Regions from separate parts of the Streptomyces sp. NPDC023838 genome, predicted to be linked through region 3. Evidence: riboswitches for the same ligand, from Rfam matches in the RefSeq annotation. Region 3 holds a riboswitch; each other region holds the start of a gene.

What was found. Region 3 has a riboswitch for cobalamin ahead of AB0G17_RS32495 ((2Fe-2S) ferredoxin domain-containing protein). Riboswitches for the same ligand answer to the same signal wherever they lie in the genome.
Region 1: it holds a riboswitch for cobalamin, as region 3 does, so the genes downstream of both, AB0G17_RS11315 (iron ABC transporter permease) here and AB0G17_RS32495 ((2Fe-2S) ferredoxin domain-containing protein) in region 3, are expected to answer to the same signal.
Region 2: it holds a riboswitch for cobalamin, as region 3 does, so the genes downstream of both, AB0G17_RS29880 (cobalamin biosynthesis protein) here and AB0G17_RS32495 ((2Fe-2S) ferredoxin domain-containing protein) in region 3, are expected to answer to the same signal.

What each region holds. Positions count from the first base shown of each region.
Region 1 covers NZ_JBFAAD010000007.1:86,913-94,450, forward strand. Annotated here, with positions in the region: partial or broken gene AB0G17_RS11305 (ABC transporter substrate-binding protein) at 412-1,401, opposite strand; gene AB0G17_RS11310 (ABC transporter ATP-binding protein) at 1,410-2,177, opposite strand; gene AB0G17_RS11315 (iron ABC transporter permease) at 2,180-3,235, opposite strand; cobalamin riboswitch at 3,345-3,477, opposite strand; gene AB0G17_RS11320 (DUF5988 family protein) at 3,582-3,788, opposite strand; gene AB0G17_RS11325 (amidohydrolase family protein) at 4,113-5,201, shown strand; gene AB0G17_RS11330 (GNAT family protein) at 5,287-5,865, opposite strand; gene AB0G17_RS11335 (hypothetical protein) at 6,136-6,555, shown strand; gene AB0G17_RS11340 (transcriptional regulator) at 6,552-7,346, shown strand; gene AB0G17_RS11345 (roadblock/LC7 domain-containing protein) at 7,385-7,538, shown strand, end outside.
Region 2 covers NZ_JBFAAD010000032.1:63,019-70,556, forward strand. Annotated here, with positions in the region: gene AB0G17_RS29855 (hypothetical protein) at 1-492, opposite strand, end outside; gene AB0G17_RS29860 (hypothetical protein) at 869-1,993, opposite strand; gene AB0G17_RS29865 (class II aldolase/adducin family protein) at 2,070-2,729, opposite strand; gene AB0G17_RS29870 (inorganic phosphate transporter) at 2,941-4,209, shown strand; gene AB0G17_RS29875 (hypothetical protein) at 4,238-4,462, shown strand; cobalamin riboswitch at 4,585-4,727, shown strand; gene AB0G17_RS29880 (cobalamin biosynthesis protein) at 4,835-5,764, shown strand; gene AB0G17_RS29885 (cobyric acid synthase) at 5,761-7,308, shown strand; gene cobN (cobaltochelatase subunit CobN) at 7,305-7,538, shown strand, end outside.
Region 3 covers NZ_JBFAAD010000040.1:47,582-55,119, forward strand. Annotated here, with positions in the region: gene AB0G17_RS32470 (glycoside hydrolase family 44 protein) at 1-1,230, shown strand, start outside; gene AB0G17_RS32475 (DUF5317 family protein) at 2,121-2,792, shown strand; gene AB0G17_RS32480 (hypothetical protein) at 3,219-4,475, opposite strand; partial or broken gene AB0G17_RS32485 (transposase) at 5,117-5,340, shown strand; gene AB0G17_RS32490 (2-phosphosulfolactate phosphatase) at 5,543-6,298, shown strand; cobalamin riboswitch at 6,457-6,656, shown strand; gene AB0G17_RS32495 ((2Fe-2S) ferredoxin domain-containing protein) at 6,697-7,083, shown strand; gene AB0G17_RS32500 (hypothetical protein) at 7,233-7,466, shown strand.

The DNA.
Region 1 (7,538 bases), on a different contig from region 3:
CAGGTCCTGCCCGCCATCCCCGAGGGCATCGCGCCCCACCGGATACTCCGGTTCGCCTCGCACTGCGTGTCCGGCTGTGCCAACCGGGTCGGCGACGACTGCGGTCTGATCCAGCGCATCCAGACCCTGCCGTCGTCCGGCGTGGCGGCAGCCGTGCCACGGTGCCATCTCCGTCCGCGCTGCAAGTGGTGGAACCAGGCGGGGGTGGACGCCTGCCACCGGTGCCCCGCCGTCGCCACGCTCAACTCTCCCGACGACGAGCTCGCCGTACTCGTCGCGGATCCCTCCACCACCGTGGAGCAGTTGGAGCACTGGATCGCCGCGGCCGAGTAGGACGAGCAGGAGTGACCCGCACGACTGACGAGCAGGACTGACGCGCACGACTGACGGGCTCACCAATCGATCGCCTGGCAGCGTCCGCAGATACGCTCCCAGCCTGGCGATCGCCGACGGGTTGCGCGGGCTCTCGACCAGGTCGGCGTAGTCGAGGACGAAGATGCGCCGGTGCTTGACGGCGGAGACGTTGCGCAGCGGGGCATAGGACAGGAGGAACTTCTTCTTCTCCTCGGCGCTCACATCTCCGTAGTCGCAGATGACGATGGTGTCCGGGTCGCGCTCGACGACGCTCTCCCAGCCGACGGTGGTCCAGGAGTCCGCCACGTCGTGCATGACGTTGACGCCTCCGGCCTCGGTGATGATCTGCTCCGGTGCGGCATAGCGGCCGGAGGTGAAGGGCGTGTCCCGGCCGCTGTCGTAGAGGAAGACCGACGGACGGTCGGCTCCGTTGGGCGCCTTCGCCCGCACGTCGGCGATCTGCTTCTTGAAGTCCTGGATCAGCGCGGCGGCCCGCTTCTCGACGCCGAACAACCTGCCGAGGTTGGTGAGGTCGGCGTAGAGGGCGTCCAGTGGCGGCATGATGCCGCGCGAGGACGACGTGCGGCCGTTGTGGCAGGACTCGGTGAGGACGTACGAGGCGACGCCGAGCTTCTTGAGCGCGTCGGGGGTGAAGCCTCCGTCCTCACGGAATCCGTAGTTCCAGCCGGCGAAGACCAGATCGGCGCGGGCGTCGAGGACGTTCTCCTTGGTGAGCTGGTCCTTGGACAGCCATGTCACCTTGTCGTAGCCGCCCTTCCAGGGCAGACCGCCGATGTCCCCCTTGTCGTCGGGCATGGCGAAACCAGCCATGCGGTCCTCCAGGCCGAGGGCGAACATCAGCTCGGTGATACCGACGTCATTGGTGACGACGCGTTCGGGGACCTTGTCGTACGTCACCTGGCGGCCGCAGTTGGTGAGGGTGACCGGCGATGACTTGGCGTCCCCGGACCCGGACGACTCGACCGTGGCACCACAACCGGTGGCGGCCACGGCCAGGCAGAGGGCGGTGGCGAGCAGCTTGCGCATGGGGATCCTCAGGTGGTGGGCGGGAGCAGGTCGAACAGGAGCTGGAGGGCGCCGGTTCCTGGATGGCGTACGCGGTGCGCGCGCACGCCGAACACCGACGCCAGCAGTGCGGGTTCAAGGACCTCGTGCGGCGGACCGCTGGCCGCGATCCGGCCGCCGTCGATGACGTACAGGACATCGCAGTGTGCGGCGGCGAGGTTGAGGTCGTGCAGGGCGGCCAGCACGGTCAGGCCGCTGTCGCGGACCAGCGTGAGGACGTCCAACTGGTGGGCGATGTCGAGGTGGTTGGTGGGTTCGTCGAGGACCAGCACCTGGGGTTGCTGGGCGAGTGCGCGGGCGATGAGGGCCCGCTGTTTCTCGCCGCCGGACAGGCTCAGGAAGCCCCGGTCGGCGAGATGGGCGACGCCCGTCCGCGTCATCGCCCGTGCGCAGATCTCCCGGTCCGATGCGGCCGTACGGTCGCGGTGCGGCAGCCGCCCCATGGCGACCACCTCGGCCACCGTGAAGTCGAAGTCGGCGGACGACTCCTGCGGCAGCGCGGCCAGGACGCGGGCGGCGGCCCGGGGGCGCATGGCGTGCAGAGCCTCGCCGTCCAGCCGTATGGTTCCCCGGGCCGGGCGCAGCGCCCGGTACACACTGCGCAGCAGGGTCGACTTCCCGCTGCCGTTGGGCCCGACGAGTCCGACGAACGCCCCGGTGTCCACGGCGAGCCGGACGTCCTCGACCAGCCGGGCCCCGGCGGCCTCGATCGTCACCTCGTCGATGTCGAGCCGCATCCTCAGCTCCCCCCGAACGCGTAGCCGCCGCGCCGCATCAGCAGCAGGAACGCGGGAACCCCGACCACCGCGGTGATCACGCCGACCGGCAGCTCGGCCGGGGCCAGCAGTAGCCGCGACAGCACGTCCGCCCACACCAGCAGCACCGCTCCGGCGAGCGGCGCCACGGCGAGCACCCGCCGGTGGTCGGCGCCGACCAGCATCCTGACGACGTGCGGCACCATCAGTCCGACGAACCCGATGGCCCCGCTGACCGCGACGACGGCTCCCGTGACGGCGGCCGTGACCAGGAACAACTCCCTGCGCAGCCGGGCCGGTTGGACGCCGAGGGCGGCCGCGGTCTCGTCGCCCATGGCGAGGGCGTTGAGCGCTTCGGCGCGCCACCGCAGCCACGTCCATCCGCCCGCCACGGTCACCGCGGCGATGGGGACCTGCGCCCAGGTCGCGCCGCCCAGACTGCCCAGCAGCCACATCATCGCCGACCGGGCCGCCTCGCCCCGGGCCGCACCGAACACCATGACCGTGGTGAGGGCCTCGAAGCCGTACGCCAGTGCCGTCCCCGTCAGGATCAGCCGCAGTGGGGTGAGCCCGCGGGGTGAGCGGGCCACGGCGTACACCAGCGCCATGGCCGCAAGCGCCGAGGCGAACGCCGACACCGACAGCGCCCACACCCCCAGCCCCGCGAACGCCCCCAGCAGGATGACGGCGTTGGCGCCCACCGCCGCACCCGAGGAGATGCCCAGGACGAACGGGTCGGCCAGCGCGTTGCGGACCATCGCCTGCACGGCGACACCGACCGCCGCGAGCCCGGCCCCGACGACGGCGCCGAGCAGGACCCGGGGCAGCCGGATCTCCCAGACGATGGTGTACGCGGCCGCGTCACGCGCGTGCACGGTTCCGCCGGTGAGCCCGGCCCACAGAAAGCGCGGCACGTGCCCCCAGCCGACCCCGGCGGCGCCAAGTCCCACGCCGCACATGAGTGACAGCAGGAGCACCAGTCCCAGCGCCAGGCTGAGCGGCAGCACGGGTATCCGGCCGGGGGCAGTCCTTCGGTGCACGGGCGGGGCCGTCCTTCGCATGGGCCGCCTGCTGAAGACAGAGCAGGAGACAGCCCGTACGGCCGCACCGGCCGCGCGGCCCCCTCTCGCAGTCCACGGCGAGCAGTCAACGGATCGCTGGACCCCTCGCGGGCGATCGGGCTCGCGCGACGGACCCCAGGGTCGCCGCGCACACCGTTGCGGGTCAGCGCCGGACTCTCACCGGACTTCCCCCACGGGAGGCAAGGCGAGCCTAACAAACCGCTCTCCAGGGCCGCCCGGGCCTACCGCCCTTGCCCGTCCCCGTACTCCTGCCCACGAGCCGTGGGGTGACGAATCCCGAGCGAGGACGCCCGGTGGCCGCCGGCTACTCGGCAATCGCGGTGCGGTAGATCCACTGGTAGACCCGCAGTGATCCCTCGGCGGTGTCCTGGTGCCGCTGGGTGGCCTCGAAGTGTTCGTAGCCGCCCCTGAACGGCACCTTCACCTCGGCGTCCGGCTCGGTGATCGTCACGATGCGGTCCGGCAGGTCATCCGGGCCGCCCTCAAGCACAGCCCTCGCAGCATTCGACACAGCCAGCTCCTTTGCGGGTCATTGCACGGCGGAGTGACTTCTTCCCCGGTCGTACACGGAACCACGGCCCCGAACTCCCAAATCCCTCCGCTGGACGAATGCCCGGCGTCGAGTAACGGGCGAGTTGTCACCCTCCCCCTGTCGGAGCGCACTGGCGTCCGGGTGACAAGTCGAACACCTTCGCCCCGAGGCCCGGCCATTTCGGCAAGCCTGCCAGGACCATTCCATGGGCACATTCCCCATGCCCTTGCGGCACGCGCCGAATTGGCCGCCATAGCCCAGGGCCGCGACAGAAGACCGAGTCAACCGGAGGTCATCATCGGCATGTCACACATCACCAGGCGCCTCGGCATGGCCGGTGCGGTACTGACAGCGGTGGCCGTCGCCGCCTCGTCGACCGGGGCGGGCTCGGCGGTGGCCGGGACGGCGTGTTTTGACCGCGCGAGAGAGCCCTACACCTCTCAGGTCGACAGTCATCTGCACTTCCGCCCGTTCGGTGGCCCGGCGATCGGGTTCGACGAACTCACCGGCTACCTGCACAAGAGCGGTGTCCGGCACGCCAGCATGTACGGCATCGGGCAGATGCTGCCGGTGAACTCCCCCTGCACGTACTACCTGGACTGCCCCGGCACATCCGTCGCGCCCAGCATGAAGAACGACTTCGCCAACGCCGAGAATTACGTGGCGGCGAAGCCCAAGGACCCCGAACTCGCCGTCTCCATGACCTTTATGGATCTGAATCACCCGGAGACCATCCCGCCGGGCATCGCGCTGTACGACAAGGAGTTCCCAGGGGTTTTCCGGTGGGCGGGAGAGGTGAACCTCGTCAAGCAGGCGCTGTTCCCCAACCACCACACCGCCGCGACGAGCGAGAACATCAAGAACTGGGCACCGTTCATGAAGGTGCTACGGAACCGCGGGATCCCGATCACCATCCACTCGGACCTCGGGAACAACGCGGAGCAGACCAAGTATCTCCATCTGATGGAGGAGACGCTTCACCGGTATCCGGCGAACAAGATCGTGTGGGCACACATGGGGCTCTCCAAGGAGCTCACCACCATGGATCCCGACCGGCACATCGGGATCATGAAGAGACTCCTGGACAAGTACCCCCGCCTCACACTGGACCTCAGCTGGCGGGTCCTGGAAGACAACTACTTCAGCAAGCCGGGAGTACGGCAGAAGTACGCCACGTTCTTCGACCGGTATCCGACCAGGGCCATTCCCGGCACCGACTTCGTGGCCTCGCGCGACAAGGACTACCACGTCTACGAGCAAGAACTCGAAGTCACCAGCCGGATCAACAAGGCTTTGAACGACCGGGCCTTCCGTGACATCGCCCTCGGAGAGAACTACTACCGGCTGCTCAGCCTCCACGAGAGCGCGCCGCAGGTATGCAGGGCAACGTGACGGACATACCCCGGGGCGAACGCCCCCTACTGCCACCACGTCTGAGCGCCGCAGTCGGCGAGCTCCACCGACTGCGGCGCTTCAGTCACCGGCGGCCCCCCGAGCCATCGGGCTCGCTCATCGAGTGCAGCTGGGCGAACTCCTCGGCGAGCATCCCCATCATGACGAGATCACGGTGTCGGCCGGCCAGGAACACGTGATCGCGGAGGCGACCCTCCTCGACGAAACCGAGCCGCCGGTGTAGCGCCAGCGATGCCTCGTTGTGGGCGAAGATCCGCGCTGCGCACTTGTGATAGCGCCGCTCGGCGAACATGAAGCGCAGCAGCATCACCACCGCTTCCGCCGCATATCCCTTGCCCCGGTGATCGGCGCCGATGGTGACGCCGTACTCGAACCACCCCGCACGCGGGTCCGCCTGGTGTGAGCCGACAGCACCCACCGTGTCGCCGGTCTCGACGGCTTCGATCGCCAGCCCGAAACAGTCGCCATCGGACTTGGCAGCAGCCTGTTCCCTGGCCCAGTCACGGAAACTCTCGGCGGAGCGGGGCGGGTTCAGCAGGTCACCCAACCGCTCCTCGTCCTCGGCGAAGCGCATGAACGCGGCCCAGTCGTCGGGCTCGATACCGCGCAGGCGTATCCGGCCGCCGGTCCAGAACGATGTCATCCCCTATTCGATCACGCCGCAACGCGGGCAGTACAGGTCACGCCGGGTGCGCATCGTCGCGGCCCACCCGCGCGCCCTCGCGGTCGCCCGAGCCGTCGCCCACGCCTCCCCGTGGGGTCGGCGCACCCTAGCCAACGCCGCGCATGTTCCGCTGGAAAATGCCAGAACTTCCCCCAGTGGGCGACACGCTGCGTAACCTCTCGTCACCTCAGCCGCGTCGAGCACCAGACGCGGAGCCCGTCCACGGCGGCACCAGGGAGGAAGTCGCGCGTGCTTGGAATCGATGAGTGTCTGCTGGAAACCATGGGGTTGCCCGGCGTGCGGGGCGCCGCGGTGGTCGACTGGACCAGCGGGCTGGCCCTGGGAACCATCGGCGACTCGCCCTGCGGCGACCACGAGACGACGGCCGCGGAGGCCGCCGAATTCGCCCGGACGGCGGCCGAACACCCCGCCTTCGCAGCGGCCGAGATGGAAGCGGTGGATGAAGGGGATGAGGCGGATCCCGCAGGGGCGCTGCCGGTCGAGGACGTGCTCGTCACCTCCCGCACCGGCTACCACCTCCTGCGATTCGTCGAGACGACCTTCGACAGCAGCCTCTTCCTGTACCTGTGGCTCGACCGCGAGCAGGGCAACCTCGCCATGGCCCGGCTGCGCCTGCGCGACCTGGCACAACGGCTGGTCCTCGGATGACGCTCACCGACGACGCCCGCGAGTCGGCTCTCGTCTCGCCCATGCTGGTACGGCTCGTGGCCGAGCGGGCCACCGGCGCGCTGCTGCGCGACACGGGCACCCTCTATCTCGTGGACGGGCAGGTGGTCCATGCGGAGAGCCCCGCCGCGCCCGGGCTGGAGGTGCTGCTCACGGCGAGCGGCCGCGTGCGGCCCGAGGGCTGGCAGCGGGCCGTGGACCAGGCAGGCGCGCGCGGCGCGGTGGGGCGCTTCCTCGTCGAGAGCGGACAAGTCGCCTGCGGGGAGCTGGAGTTGTGCCATCTCGGCGCGCTCCATGACGCGGCGTTCTTCGCGCTCGCACCCGGCAAGGGCCCGACCCGGTTCAGATACGGTGCCGTGCACTGGATCGGCCCCGTACGACCCGTCACCGCCCACGCGCTGGCCCGGGAGGCCGGGCGCCGCAGGGAACTGCTCGACCGGATCTGGCCCCACCCCGAGGTCGACACCGCGCCCGTCGTACGGGTACCGGACCGGCCGGGTCTGCCGGTCACCGTACGCCAGCGCACCCTGCTCGCGGCCGTGGACGGCGTCCGCACCCCGGGCGCCATAGCCCGTCTGCTGGGGCGGCCCGCCTTCCACACCATCGTCGACGTGCGCAGGCTCGCGGCGGTCGGCGCGGTCGAGACACCCCTGGCGCCCGCCCCCGGGGAGACCGTGCCCGAGTGGGTCGTACGCGCGTCCGCGGAGGCGGCGCATCCCTCTGACGAAGCGCTGCTCCGCAGGGTGCGGGACGCCCTGGAGGCCATGCCGTGATCCGCGCCCTGCGCCAGCGCGCCGAAAGGAGACAGCTGATGACGGCCGAAGCGGAGATCGTCGCGGAGCTGCGCCGACTGCGAACGCGCCTGCCACAGATCACCGGTGCCCTGACCGCCAGCGTCGACGGCCTCGTCCTCGCCCAGGACGCCGTTGACGAGGCCGAGTCCGTCGCCGCCCTGACGGCCGCCG
Region 2 (7,538 bases), on a different contig from region 3:
GGCCGGTACGAGGACGGGCCCGGCCGAGAGCTGGAGGAGGGAGAGCACCTGGGGGACGGCTTCGACGACCTCGGCCACGGCGGCGGGCGCGATGGCGGCCGGGGCGGGGTGGACGATCGACCAGGCGTCGAAGAGGGCGACCCAGCCGCGCAGCACCGCGGCGTCGTCCCGGTCCCAGGCGCGCAGCCGCCAGCCGGGGCGCGCGGTGCCGCCGTGCAGCTCGACGAGTCCGGCGAGCCGGGCCCGGTCCCAGCCGGCCCGCACCTGGGCGGGCGTCAGCCCCAGGGTGGCGGCGGCCTGTTCGGCGGCGGCGCCCGCCAGGGTGCCGGTCGGGGTGGGGCGCGGCGCGCTGCCCCGGGCGCGCTCGGCGTCGGCCCAGCGGGCGACGCGTACGGCGTCGGCGAGCACCGCTCTGGCCTGGCGGGCCAGTTCGGCGGCGGCCGGGGTGCCCTCGGGCGGCCGGGACGCCGGCCGGGAGCGGCGGTCGCTCACGGCCCGTCGGGCGCTGGCGAGCGGTCGGGCATCCTTCGCGTGCGATGCGCGGACAAGCCGCAGTCTGGAGTCTCGCGGCAACTTCTCTTCAGGCTTCCGGGACGTCACGGATGCAGTCTTCCCGCTGACGGCCGGAAAGCCCAAACGGAATGGGCGCCGCCCGGATCCCCCACGGGCCACACACGGCCGGAGGTCCGGGGGTTGCCCCCGGGTCAACACAGCCCGCTGACGGGCAGAAAGCCCAAACGGAACGGGCCCCCACCCGAATCCCACACGGGCCACGCACGGCCGGGGGTCCGGGAATCGTCCCCGGGGCAGCGCAGCCCGCCGACGGGCAGAAAGCGCAAACGGAATGCGGCGTGGCCGGCCGGGGGCCCTACATCAGCGGGGTCAGGAAGCGTCGTAGTGCCTCCTCGTAGCGGGTGGGGTTCGCGTTCCACATCGAGGCGTGCGGGGCGTGCTGGACTGTGTGAAGGGTCACCAGGTCGGGGCGGCGGGCCGCGAGTTCGCGGGTGAGGGGCCAGGAGGCGAGGGTGTCGTCGGGGCCGTGGAAGACCAGGGCAGGGACGCGCAGCGCGTTGGGGTCGGCCGCCTCGCGCAGATGGTCGCCGTGCGGGCCGGTGCGGCCCTGGGCGGCCCGGACGGCGAGCGGCAGCAGCGCGCTCGGGGCGCCGTGGGCGACGGCGAGGGCGCGCACGGTGGCCTCCCAGTCGAGCACCGGCGAGTCGAGCACGACGCCCCGGATGTACTCGCGCATCCCGGAGCGCGCGGCGGCGTGCAGCGCCATGGTGGCGCCGGTGGACCAGCCGTGCAGGATGACGCGGTCGGCGCCGGAGCGCACCGCGTACCGGATGGCGGCGTCGAGGTCGCGCCACTCGGAGTCGCCGAGGTGGCCGAGGCCGTCCGGGGAGCGGGGGGCGCCCTCGTCGCCCCGGTAGGCGAGGTCGAGCACCGGCAGCTGCTGGCGGTGCAGGAACCCCATGACGTTGAGGGGGTGCTCGCGGGTGGTGCCCAGGCCGTGCACGGCGATCACCCAGGTGCTCCGTACGCCCTTGACCAGCCAGGCGGGCAGCACGCCGAGCTCCGCGGGGATCTCCACGTCCTCGTGGTCGAGCCCGAGCGCCTCGGCCGGGGTGCCGTGGTGGAGCTGCGGGGTGAGCCGGACCCGGTCGCCCGGCTGCGGGCTCCCCTGGGTCACCCGCTCCAGGCGGCGCACGACGGTGTCGGCCGGGTGCGGCACGTCGACGACGTCGCCGACCACCGCGCGGATGCCGGACCCCTCGACCCCGTACGTCCCGGGGCGCAGCGAGGCCAGGCAGCGGGTCAGGGCGATCCGCCCCGGCGCCGTGGCGTGGACGGTGAGCTCGGGGTCGGCGGGCAGCGGGCGGCCGGGCGACGCCCTGAGGGCCGCGTCGCTCGCGTACCGTCCGGCGGCCACCGCTGCCGCGCCGACGCCGATGAGTGTGGTGACGGCCGCTGCCGTCGCTGTAGCCGGGCGCACCCTTCCAGTGTCGGCAGAACGCGGCGGCACGGCCAGTGGGCGGGGCCCACTGGGGCACCCGCCGGGCCGCGGGGCGTCACTTCTGTCCGTATCCCCGGAACTGTTCGGCCGCCCGGTCGAGGTCGGCGGCCGAGAGCAGGGAGGGGGTGCGGCCGGGCACGGAGGAGGCGGCGAGCCAGAGGCGGCACATCCACTCCAGCTGGGCGGTGCGGTCGTACGCCCGGGAAAGCGTGGTGCCGTACGTGATCGTCCCGTGGTTCTGGAGGAGGCAGCCGGTGCGGCCGTCGAGGGCGTGGAGCATGTTCCGCGCCAGTTCCTCGGTCCCGTACAGCGCGTAGGGCGCGACCCGGACCGGGCCGCCGAGCGTGGCGGTCATGTAGTGGACCGGCGGGAGCTCGGTGACCAGGGTGGAGACGGCCGTGGCGTGCACGGCGTGGGTGTGGACGACGGCCCGGGCGTCGGTGTTCCTGTATACGGCCAGGTGCATGGGCAGCTCGCTGGTGGGGCGCAGCGTGCCGGTCACCTGGTGGCCGGTGAGGTCGACGGCGACGGTGTCGCCGGGGCCGAGGCGTTCGTAGGGGACCCCGGTGGGGGTGACCAGGACCAGGTCCCCGACGCGTACGGAGACGTTGCCCGAGGTCCCCACGACCAGGCCTTCCTCGGCGGTGCGGCGCGCGATGGCGGTCAGCTCGGCCCAGGCCGAGGCGATCGCCGCGGAGTCGTTCGGCTCTCCCATGGGGGCGATCCTCGCAGGCTCCGCGCCCGGGGCGGCGGAGTGAGCGGTATCTCGTCAATGGCGCCTCTGTGGCCGGTATGCCCGGCTTGTCAGTGAACGACCACACGAGAAACCGGCTGGATACACCGTGAAGTCCGACCCAGTTCACCTTCCGTTCATCCAGGTTGCTTACGTTCGTACAGCCACTGACGTCGAACGATTGACTGGGTAAATGGAACACATCACGCTGCTGCTCGCCATTGTGGTCGTGACAGCTCTAGTGTTCGATTTCACGAACGGTTTCCATGACACCGCCAACGCGATGGCCACGACCATCTCGACCGGCGCCCTGAAGCCCAAAGCGGCGGTCGCCATGTCCGCCGCGCTCAACCTGGTCGGCGCGTTCCTGTCAGTGGAGGTCGCCAAGACGATCTCCGGCGGGATCATCAACGAAAAGGGCATCAGAACAGAGGTGATCTTCGCGGCGCTCGTCGGCGCGATCCTCTGGAACCTGGTGACCTGGCTGCTCGGCCTGCCGTCCAGCTCCTCCCACGCCCTGTTCGGCGGTCTGATCGGCGCGGCCGTGATGTCGGCCGGCTGGTCCTCGGTGAACGGCTCGACCGTCGTCACCAAGGTGCTGCTCCCCGCCGTCGCCGCCCCGATCGTCGCGGGCGTCGCCTCGATGCTGGCCACCCGTCTGACGTACCGGATCAACCGGAACGTCGACCCGGCCGCCGAGAAGGCCACCGCCAAGGGCTACCGGGCCGGGCAGATCGCCTCCGCCGGTCTCGTCTCGCTCGCCCACGGCACCAACGACGCGCAGAAGACCATGGGCATCATCACGCTCGCCCTGGTCGCCGGCGGTGTGCTGCACCCGGGCGCCAACCCCCCGATGTGGGTCATCGTCTCGGCCGGCATGGCCATCGCCATGGGCACCTACCTCGGCGGCTGGCGCATCATCCGCACCATGGGCAAGGGCCTGACCGAGCTGGCGCCGCCGCAGGGCTTCGCCGCCCAGTCCGGTGCCGCGACCGTCATCCTGGCCTCCTCGCACCTCGGCTTCTCGCTCTCCACCACCCAGGTCTGCTCCGGCTCCGTCATGGGCGCCGGCCTCGGCCGCAAGGGCGGTGTGGTCCGCTGGTCCACCGCGAGCCGCATGTTCATCGCCTGGGGCCTGACCCTGCCTGCCGCGGGGCTGGTCGGCGCCGGCGCCGAGTTCCTCACCGGCCAGGGCACCTGGGGAGTCGTCCTCGTGGCGCTCCTGCTGATCGCGGGCTCCGGCTTCATCTGGAAGCTGTCGCGCCGCGAGCCGGTCGACCACCACGACGTCACCGCCACGGCCACCGAGACCCCGGCCGAGCCCGCGGGCGTCGTGACCACCGCGATGGCCGCCGTCACCCCGCCCCCGACCGCCGCCGCCGTGGCCGCCGACCTGACGGCCACCATCCCGGCGCCGGCCCCGGTGGCCCCCGCCGACCCGGCCCGCCCGGCCACCGTCTGACCCGGCCGCGCACCCCTAAGGAATCGTCATGCACATCGACTGGGCAGCTCTCGGCACCGTCTTCGGTGTCAGCCTCATCGTCACCGTCGGCCTGGTGGGCCTGTTCACCGTCGGGATCGTCGGCCTCAGCAAGCAGCAGTCCGCCACGGCCGGCAAGGGCAACGTCGCCGTGGCCCGCACCACCGCCTACCTCTGCTTCGCGCTCTGCGCGGCGGCCGTCGCGTACGGCATCAATCTGATCGTCGCCAAGTAGTCCGGCGAGCAGCCCGCGCACAGCGCCCCACGCACCCCAGAACCGCCCTCCGGCCCCGCCGGGGGGCGGTTCCCTGTGTGCCTGCGCACACTCTCCCGTCGCAGGTCAGCAGTGAGTTGACGGGCGTTCCCGGGCATGGTGGACTGCCCGAGCCATTTACGGCGGCAGAAGAGGAAGCCGGTGCGAATCCGGCGCGGTCCCGCCACTGTCATCGGGGAATCATCCCCGTGAGCCAGGAACTCTCACCGCCGGTCGACGTCGTACCAGGGCGCGGACACCCTGAGTGAGGACATACCGCCATGCGCGCCTGCCTGTTGCCGGCACCCCCCGGAAGTACCAGAGCCCTTCTCGGCGTTGCGGCGGGCTGACCCCATGCGTGCCGATCGCACTTTCGCGTACGGCGCCACCGCCGGTCTCCTCGGCGACCTCCTCCTCGGCGACCCCCGCCGCGGGCACCCGGTCGCCGCGTTCGGCCGTGCCGCGGCCGCCGTGGAGCGCGCGCTGTGGCGCGACCACCGGGGCTGGGGCGCGCTGCACACCGCCGTGTGCGCCGGAGGCGCCGCTAGCGCCGCGCTGCTCGCCACCCGTGCCGTACGACGCCGACCCGCCGCCTCCGTGGCGCTGAGCGCCGCCGCCACCTGGGCCGTCGTGGGCGGCACTTCACTGGGCCGGGAGGCCCGCGCGATCGGCGCGGCCCTGGAGGCCGGGAACGTCGAGGCGGCCCGCGCACGTCTGCCCCATCTGTGCGGACGCGACCCGCAGTCCCTGGACGCGCCCGGCATCGCGCGCGCGGTCGTCGAGTCCGTCGCCGAGAACACCTCGGACGCCGTCGTGGGCGCGCTGGTGTGGGGGGCGCTCGCGGGAGTGCCGGGTCTGGTCGCGTTCCGTGCGGTCAACACGCTGGACGCGATGGTCGGCCACCGCTCGCCGCGCCATCTGCGGTACGGATGGGCCTCGGCGCGCCTGGACGACGTGGCGGGCTGGCCGGGCGCCCGGCTCACCGCCGCGCTCGCGGTGGTCGCCGGAGGTAATCCGCGCGCCGCCACGCGCGCGTGGCGGACCGACGCTCGCAAACACCCCAGCCCCAACGCCGGCCCCGTCGAGGCGTCGTTCGCGGGCGCGCTGGGCGTACGGCTCGGCGGCACGCTCTCGTACGGCGGCCGCGTCGAGCACCGGCCCGTCCTGAACGGGGGCGGCCGGGCGGTGGAAGTCCCCGACATCGAGCGGGCGGTGCGGCTGTCGCGCCGGGTGGGCTGGCTGGCGCTGGGCGTGGCGATCGCGGTGAGGAAGGTACGAACATGAGCGGCGGACTGCTGGTCGCGGGCACCACCTCGGACGCCGGGAAGAGCGTCGTCACCGCCGGGATCTGCCGGTGGCTGGTGCGTCAGGGCGTGAAGGTCGCGCCGTTCAAGGGACAGAACATGTCCCTCAACTCGTTCGTCACGCGCGAGGGCGCCGAGATCGGGCGCGCGCAGGCGATGCAGGCGCAGGCGGCGCGCGTCGAGCCGTCCGCGCTGATGAACCCCGTGCTGCTCAAGCCGGGGAGCGATCGGTCGAGCCAGGTCGTACTCATGGGCAAGCCGGTCGGCGAACTGAGCGCCAGCGGCTACCACGGCGGGCGCCAGGAGGCGCTTCTCGGCACCGTCGTGGACTGCCTGGAGCGGCTGCGGGGCACATATGACGCCGTGATCTGCGAGGGGGCGGGCAGTCCGGCCGAGATCAACCTGCGGCGTACCGACATCGTCAACATGGGCGTCGCGCGCGCCGCGAAGCTGCCGGTGGTGGTGGTCGGCGACATCGACCGGGGCGGGGTGTTCGCCTCGTTCTTCGGGACGACGGCGCTGCTGAGCCCCGAGGACCAGGCACTGGTCGCCGGGTACATCGTCAACAAGTTCCGGGGCGACGTCTCGCTGCTCGAACCCGGCATCGACATGCTGCGCGGGCTCACCGGGCGCCACACGTACGGGATCCTGCCGTTCGCGCACGGGCTCGGCATCGACGAGGAGGACGGCATGGGGGTCCCCCCTGCTCGAGGAAGTTCGAGAGCTCGGGGGAGGGTGTCGTTGCGGGGCGCCGTGCGCGAGTCCGTGGTGGCGCCGCCGGTCGGCGAGGACGTGCTGCGGGTCGCGGTCTGCGCGGTGCCGCTGATGTCGAACTTCACCGACGTCGACGCCCTCGCCGCCGAACCGGGCGTGATCGTACGGTTCGTGGACCGGCCCGAGGAACTGGCCGACGCGGATCTGGTCGTCGTGCCGGGAACCCGGGGCACGGTCCGGGCGTTGGAATGGCTGAGGGAACGGGGGCTGGCGCGGGAGCTGGCGCGCAGGGCGGCCGAGGGGCGTCCGGTGCTGGGGATCTGCGGCGGGTTCCAGGTGCTCGGAGAGCACATCGAGGACGAGGTCGAGTCACGGGCGGGTTCCGTGGCGGGGCTCGGACTGCTGCCCGTACGGGTGCGGTTCGCGGCCGAGAAGACACTTGCACGGCCGACCGGCGAGGCGCTGGGCGAGCCCGTGGAGGGATACGAGATCCACCACGGCGTCGCCGAAGTGCTGGGCGGGGAAGCCTTTCTGGACGGATGCCGGGTCGGTGCGGTCTGGGGCACGCACTGGCACGGATCACTTGAGAGCGACGGATTCAGGCGACGGTTCCTGGAGCGGGTCGCGAGCGCCGCCGGACGGCGTTTCGTGCCCGCCCCGGACACGTCGTTCGGCGCGCTGCGCGAAGAGCAGCTGGACCGCCTCGGCGACCTCATCGAAGAACACGCGGACACGGACGCGCTCATGCGGCTCATCGAGCAGGGCGCGCCCGCCGGACTTCCCTTCATCGCACCTGGAGCACCCGCATGAGCACTGTGCTGTTGTTGTCGACCGCCGACACGGATCTGCTGGCGGCCCGGGCCTCCGGGGCGCCCTTCCGGATCGGCAACCCGACCCGTATCGACGTGGCCGAGGAGCTGCCCGCGCTCATCGAGGGCGCGTCGGTGGCCGTCGTGCGCCTGCTGGGCGGCAAGCGCGCCTGGGAGGACGGGCTGGCGGCCCTGAAGGCGTCCGGCGTCCCGACGGTGCTGCTCGGCGGC
Region 3 (7,538 bases):
TGGGATCCCTCCTACGTCGACGAGAGCTGGATCAACCAGCCGATCCAGTTCGTCCCCCGCATGCGCTCGCTGGTCGACCAGAACTACCCGGGTACGAAGCTGGCCATCTCGGAGTACAACTGGGGAGCGCTGGACCACATCGACGGCGGCCTGGCCCAGGCCGACGTGCTGGGGATCTTCGGACGTCAGGGGCTGGACCTGGCCACCCTGTGGTCACCGCCGAAGGCGACCGACCCCGGAGCGTACGCCTTCCGCATGTTCCTGAACTACGACGGCCAGGGCGGCACCTTCGGCGACACCTCGGTCAAGGCCGCGAGCGCCGACCAGGACAAGCTGTCGGTGTACGCGGCCGAGCGCAGCAGCGACCACGCCACCACGGTCATGGTGCTCAACAAGACCACCGGCGACCTGACCGCACCCGTCTCCGTGACCGGCAGCACCGCGCTCCCGGCAGCGGCGCAGGTCTACCGCTACGGCCAGGCCGACCCCACCGCGATCCAGCACCCGCCCGGTCAGCCGCTGAACGGCGGCTCCTTCACCGCGACCTTCCCGGCGTACTCCATCACCGAGTACGTCATTCCCGCCGGCTCGACCCAGGCCACCCCGCCCTCGGCGCCCGGCACTCCCACGGCCTCCGCGACCGGCCCCGACCGCGTGACGCTGACCTGGCCGGCCGCCACGCCCGGGACCTCCCCCCTGGCGGACTACCGCCTGTACGGCGGTGACCCGGCCACCACGGCCCCCCTGACCACCGTCCCCGCGTCGGCGACCACCGCCACCGTCACCGGCCTGACCCCGGCCACCGCCTACACGTTCCGCGTCGTGGCCACCGACACCGGGGGCCGCAGCTCACCTCCGTCGGCTCCGCTGCAGGTCACCACCAGCCCGGCCACGACGAGCGGCTGCACCGTCGCCTACCAGGTCGACAACGACTGGGGCGCCGGCTTCACCGCCGGTGTGAAGATCACCAACCAGGCGGGACCGGTCAACGGCTGGACACTCGGATTCACCTTCACCGGCAACCAGAAGGTCACCCAGGGCTGGAACGGCACCTGGTCGCAGACCGGCGCCGCGGTCACCGTCAAGGACGCCGACTGGAACGCGTCCCTGCCCACCGGGAGTTCCACCACGATCGGCTTCAACGGCGCCTACTCGGGCACCAACACCGCACCGGGCACCTTCACTCTCAACGGCACCCCCTGCACCACCGCAGGCACCAAGCTCCACTGATCGACCGCCCACACGCATGGCCGACCCCGAACACCAGGGGTCGGCCATGCGCCGCCGCACCACCAAATGATCACGACATAGGGCGTTGTCGCTCGTCAGCCGGGGTTCGGAAGGGCTTGCCGGCGTTCGAACGCCCTGGTGATCACGTTGGTCCAGGGCCAGTGGAGGGCGAGGTGTTGCCGTATGGATCCACCCAGGACTCGATATCGCCGCCTTGGCCGTCAGGGGCCGCACCCGAGTCCACGGCCAAGGTGACGGGTTGTCCGCGGACAAGCCCTGTTGTCCACTTGCGGTTCGGCTGTGACCTGGGTCGATGTCGGCGTCGTGGCGCGGACAACGGTGGCTCTGGCGAGGGTTGCTGTTGCCGGTCAGAAGCAGCGGCTCTGCCGGGCGTTGTTTCGTTCACCCAGGAGGCCTTGATGGCAAAGAAAACAGGAAGGCTCGCGTCCGTCGGAGCGGGAGTTGTGCTCCTGGCAGGAGCCGCCCTGTCGACTGCCCGGCAGGCGTGGGCCTCGGCGGCCAGCCGGCGCCGAGGTCTACACCCGGAACTCGGGCAAGTGCCTGGCCGTCTACGACATGGCTACGGGCGACGGCGGCCGCGTCTTCCGGTGGGGATGCAACGGCAATCCCGATCAGGACTGGTACTGACAATTTCCGTCGCACGGCCGGAGCATGCCGGTCGCCGCAGCCTGCCGGGCCCCCAGGCCCGGGAGTTCGCGTCGCTGCTCGGCAGCACGCATGTGCCGTGCGGAAGGAGAACCGATGAGCGACAAACGCCCCATAGCAGCCGACGAAGCCGCACTCCTGCATCCCCACGTGGGACCGGCCGCCACTGCATGCCTCGCTCTCGCGCCCCGCACGAGCGGCACACGTAGGTCGGGGGTACAGCGGTGAGCGGGCAGGCTGTGCTGCTCTTCGGGTTCCCGGTGATCGTCGGTGTGGTGGCGGGGTACGTGAGCGGTGGTCGGCTGGGCGGACTGGTCGCCATCCGGCTGCGGGCATTGTGGCTGGTGTGGCTCGCCGGCGCGGCTCAGTTGGCCGAGTACGCCACCGACCGTCTCGACGGCCAGTCGGGCCAGGCGCTACGCAGCGTGCTGCTGGCCACGACCTTCGCGGCGGTGCTCGGGTGGCTGTTCGTCAACTTGCGGGGACGCAGCCGCGCACTGAAGACCGCCGCGTCGACGGCTTTGGGCGGCGGGCTGCTCAACGGCATGGCGATCGCACTCAACGGGCGCATGCCCTACTCGCCCACAGCCGCTGCCGCCGCCGGCATCCCCCCGGGGCAGGAGACGGCCAAGAACATCGCCGCCGCACACGGCAGTCGGCTGACCCTCCTAGGCGATGTCATCCCCATACCCCCATTGCACGCGGTCATCAGCATCGGCGACATCCTCATCACCCTGGGAGCCGCCGCCGTCATCGCCACAGCCATGCGCCAGCCCACACCACCACACACCGCGGAGGCGAGACATGACTCAAACCATCAACGTACGGCGCCCGATGACGGCGCTGTTCACCCTGGCCACCTTGGCCCTGCTGCTCTACACCATCGGAGCCCCTGAGTGGACCGGCGGCTGAGAGCTCACTCAGAAAGGAAACCGACGTGACCCGGACAATCAGTGTGCAGCGTTTGATGACCGCGCTGTTCACCGTGGCGACCTTCGCCCTGCTCCTGTACACCATCGGAGCCCCTGACATGACCGGCGGCTGATCCACTACGAGAGGGAGCCGGCTGGCGCGGTGGATTTCCTCACCGTGCCAGCCCGGACCAAGTCTGTCGGACCATGTGGCCAGGATGCCGGGTAGCCCCGGCTCCTGGCCTGTCGCGGTCGCGATCGTGGTGGTGAGCGGAGCGAGGCTCCTGTCGTAGAGCTGCCTTCACCGACGCCCAGAACGGCACTACCCGGGCCTACGAGGCCTCCAGGAGATCGCGGGCACCATCAGGTGCGTAAACGAACATCAGGCGCCGAACCAGTGCGGATAGCAGGTCAGTCCTGGGAACGTACCCCGACGGCCCACAGCAGCCGGGCCGCCGCGACCTGTTGGTGGCGCGGGCGGTCTTGGGCCAGGAGCTCGCGCAGGTGCTGCGGCGGTATGTGCCCTGCCCACGGCAACAGGGCTGCGGTCGCCTGCCGGACCACCGCCGCCGAGGAGTCGTCCAGGAGCGGCCGTATGTCGTCGACGCGCAGAGCCTCCAGCGTCCGCAGCCCCGCCACCGCCCAGGCGCGTACCCCGGGAACCGGGTGCGCGAGGAGCGCTCTGATCCGGTCCGCGTCCTCGCGCACCCCACACTCGCCGAGACCCACCGCGGCGGCGGGCCGGGCCGCGGGGTCGGCGCACAGTGCGCGGTACAGCGGCGCAGGGTCGGTGCCGCCCTGCCGCAGCACCCACCGGGCGCACGCCCGCACCACGGTGGACCGGTCGGTGAGGTAGGGCTCGGCCTCACAGTGCCGCCCGGCCCGGGCCAGCGTGGTCACCCCCGCCGCCCTTACCCGGGGCTGCCGGGAGGCGAGCAGCGGCGCCACGACCTCGCGGAACTTGTCGGAGGTGCTCTCGCCGAGGGTGGCCACGGCCGCATTGGCGCACAGGTCCTGCACGACGACGTCATGGTGGCGCGCGGCGGTCTGAGCGAGCCGGGCCGCAGGGAGTAGCCGGCGCTCGATGGCGACGCGGTGCGCGAGGCGGGCCGTGGCCCGGTCACCGCTGTCGAGCAGCTCTTGGACTTGCGCCGCCGGGCCCGCACGCAGCACCCCGGTCAGCAGCTCCTGGGCGAAGCCGCCCCGGGGGCGGCGGCCGACCCGCAGGATCAGCGCGGCCTGCGCGGCAAGCCGGTGTGGGGGAGCCTTGGCCAGGAGTGCGCGGGCCTGTTCGCGTACCGGCTCCGCCCAGTCCGCGCAGCGGATGACGACCAGCGCCAGCAGCGCGGGCCGCTCCTCGGCGTGGCCCAGCGCGGCCTCGCGGATCCAGCCGTCGCGATGGCAGAGGGCGAGGGCGAGTTCAGCGTCACCGGGCTTGCGGGACCAGGTGACGCTGGGCAGCCACGCACCCGGGCCCCAGCTCAGCCGCCGCCCAGCCAGTGACGCGTTCGAGTGGAACAGCTCCGGCCGCCGCCAGGCCAGTTCACGCACCCCGAAGTCAAGGCCGATCCAGGACTCCGGGTCACTCACATCGAACGCCCGGTCCACGGCAACTCCGGCGGCCAGTCGCCTGACAGCCTCGTACGTCGCGTCTTCCCTGGTCAGCATGGGTAGAGACTAGAGCCTGCCTCCGGATCACGCTGTTGGGAGGCGCGCTGGACATCCTCCTCAACGCCCTCGCCCTGGACCGCGAGACGCTGGAGTTCGGCGGCACCGGAGAGACCAGCCTCAAGGTGTTTGACAGCCCTGCCAGGCGAGCGATCCGGCCGAAGGCGGTCTCTCGTGGAAAACCGCCTCCAGCGCCCTTTGGCCATACCATCTCCGCCCGACAGCCACGGACTTGTCTGCGCCGCGTTACGACCTTCAACCGCCCGCGGATCGGCTGCGGGCTGCACGCCCGTTCCCGGGACAGCCTCCTGCTGCATGGGGTCACGTATGCCCGCTCGGGCTTCTGGTGCCCGTACGCGCGGCGCGGCGCACCGCAGGGGTTCAGACGCGGCAGCTGCTCCTATATCACCCTGGAGGCGGGCTGGATTCTCCGCCAGCTCGGACGGGGCTGCCCAAGACCGTCCTCGACACGAGGGGAGGAGCGACGAGTACTCCACGAGCGTCGGCAGCGACACCGTCTTGAACGGTGTCGCTGCCAGTCGCAAGCAAGCGGGCCCAGCAGTATCCGGCCGTACAAGCCCGGACTAGGACCTGTCCGCCCGATCATCTGACTGTCTGACTGGTGGCTCGTTGTGTCAGGCATGGGGCGGGGTGACTCGACGGATGCCGGGTGGGAACGGCTGCGTCCGTTTCTGCCGGTCAGTAGCGGGTGTTGTGGCCGGTGGCGGGATCACCGGCAGGTGATCGACGGGATTCTGCACACGGTGCGGACCGGAGTGCACTGGCGGGATCTGCCCGAGCGATCGGGCCCTGGAAGACGGTCCATGAACGCCACCGGCTGTGGTCGGCCGACGGCACGGGGTGGGCTCACCAGCAAGCCTGAGCTGAGCGCCGTGTTCGGCGACTGTCGCGAGTGAGGCTGCCCTGTCCGGTCCCGGCAGCGAAGCGGCGTTCGTTCAGCGCCGCGACTGTGCCGTTGTCCTTGGCTGGTGACGGTCTGTGAGGCGTGGTGCATTCCGGGGAGGTGCTCGGGGGTTGCTGGCTCGGCGCTGGCATGATCTTCGGTCATGGGAGACTGGTTGATGCAGGCAGGTCACGGGGTGCGGTTCGAATGGGGTCCTGCCGGTGCGGCTCTTCTTGCGAAGGACGCTGCCTGCCTTGTCGTGGTCGACGTGCTGTCGTTCACCACGTCGGTGACGGTCGCGGTGGAGTCGGGGACTCAGGTGTTTCCCTACCGCTGGAGGGATGAGACCGCAGTGGTATTCGCTGACGAGCTGGATGCCAGCCTGGCTGTGGGGCGGAGCAAGGCCACCGAGACGTCACCGTGGTCGCTGTCACCGGCCGCATTGCGACGTGCCCCCTTCACGCCTCGGCTGGTGCTCCCCTCGCCCAACGGATCCACCATCGCCGCGGCGGCCGGGGGCTCGATGGTGGTTGCTGTATCGCTGCGGAACTCGGCCGCCGTCGGCCGTTGGCTGGCCGACCGGGGCTATGGAACGGCCGAGCGACCGGTTGTGGTGATCGCCTCGGGTGAGCGCTGGCCCGACGGCAGCCTCAGGGCGGCGCTTGAAGATCTGCTCGGCGCCGGAGCTGTGATCGCCGCTCTGCGCCGATGTGGCCGGGACCGGCTCTCGCCGGAAGCAGCCATGGCGGCCGCGGTCTTTGACGGTGTGCCGAACGTCGGTGTCGCTGTCGCGGACTGTTCCTCGGGACGCGAACTCATCGCGTGGGGCTATGGCGACGACGTCGCCATCGCAACTGAGCTGGATGCCTGCGAAGTTGTCCCCGTCCTCACCGGCGGAGCGTTCACTGCCGCTGAGTAGGCGGGGCCGGGTATTCCACGAGGCGTGGCCTCCTGGAATACCCGGCCCGGCTCCAGCATGTCGCGGTCGCCGGCAACAGACTTCTCCGGATCAGGCCAACGCCCTCTCCGGCGGCGAACGCGGGCGTGTTCGGGTCGCCCAGCCCGGTGGGACGATGGTGACGCGCGACCCTCCGACGTGCGACGATGCCCGACGACAAGGCGACGCGGAACGAGGAAGCCGGTGGAATTCCGGCGCGGTCCCGCCACTGTGACCGGCGAGCGAATCCCGAACAGACCACTACCCGCAGGCGGGTGGGAAGGACGGGGCAAGCGACGACCCGGGAGCCAGGAGACTCACGTCGTCGCCTCCTTGACGAAACCGGGGCGGATCTCCCCGGAGAAGGAGCGTGAGCCGTCATGGCGGAGCAGCGACCACAAGGCGGCGCCGGACGTACTCCAGCCGACTCGGCCCCGTGCCGAATCGTGGTGTGCAGGGACTGCTGCTGCGGGAGCCCGAAGGTGACTGGAGTCGACCACGCCCAGCAGAAGGCGCGCCTCGCGGAGAACGCGCCCGTACGTGTCTCCGCCTGCCTCGACGTCTGCGAACAGGCCAACGTGATCGTCGTCCAGCCCTCCCGTGCCGGACGCGTCGCCGGTGCCCGCCCGGTCTGGCTCGGTCTGGTCAACGACCCCGCCGCCACGGACGACATCGCCGCCTGGGTCCAGGCCGGCGGCCCCGGCATCGCGCCCTGCCCCGACATCCTCGACCTCTACGCCTTCACCCCACGCCGAAGGGCGCGGTGAGGTGCTGAGCCGCCCAGCCTTGGCGCTCGCGCCTGCACGGCGGCCGGCCCATCGCGGGTACCGGAGACCGCCGGGCGGTCCCGACTATGATCACCACCCGGTGAGCGAACGGCGTTCGCCACCTCGTCGACTCAGGGAGAACGGGAACCGTGGCCAAGCCTGTACGTGCCGCAATAGGGGACACCTGGATCAGGTGCAGCTTCTGCCAGGGCGATGCGTTCCGGGACCGTGAGGTGAAACTCAACAGCTCCGGGGCGGAGTTCATGAACCTCGGCTGGGCGAACGAGTCGGCGACCGGACTTATCTGCTGGAACTGCGGATATGTCCTCCTGTTCGCGAACAAGAGCCTCAAGCTGTACAAGGTGGAGAAAGACAAGAGGTGACCCGCGCCCGGCGCCTGGTCTCCGCGAGCGCCGAACTCGTCCAGGGCCAGGCGCCGGAGTTGCCCCAATGGG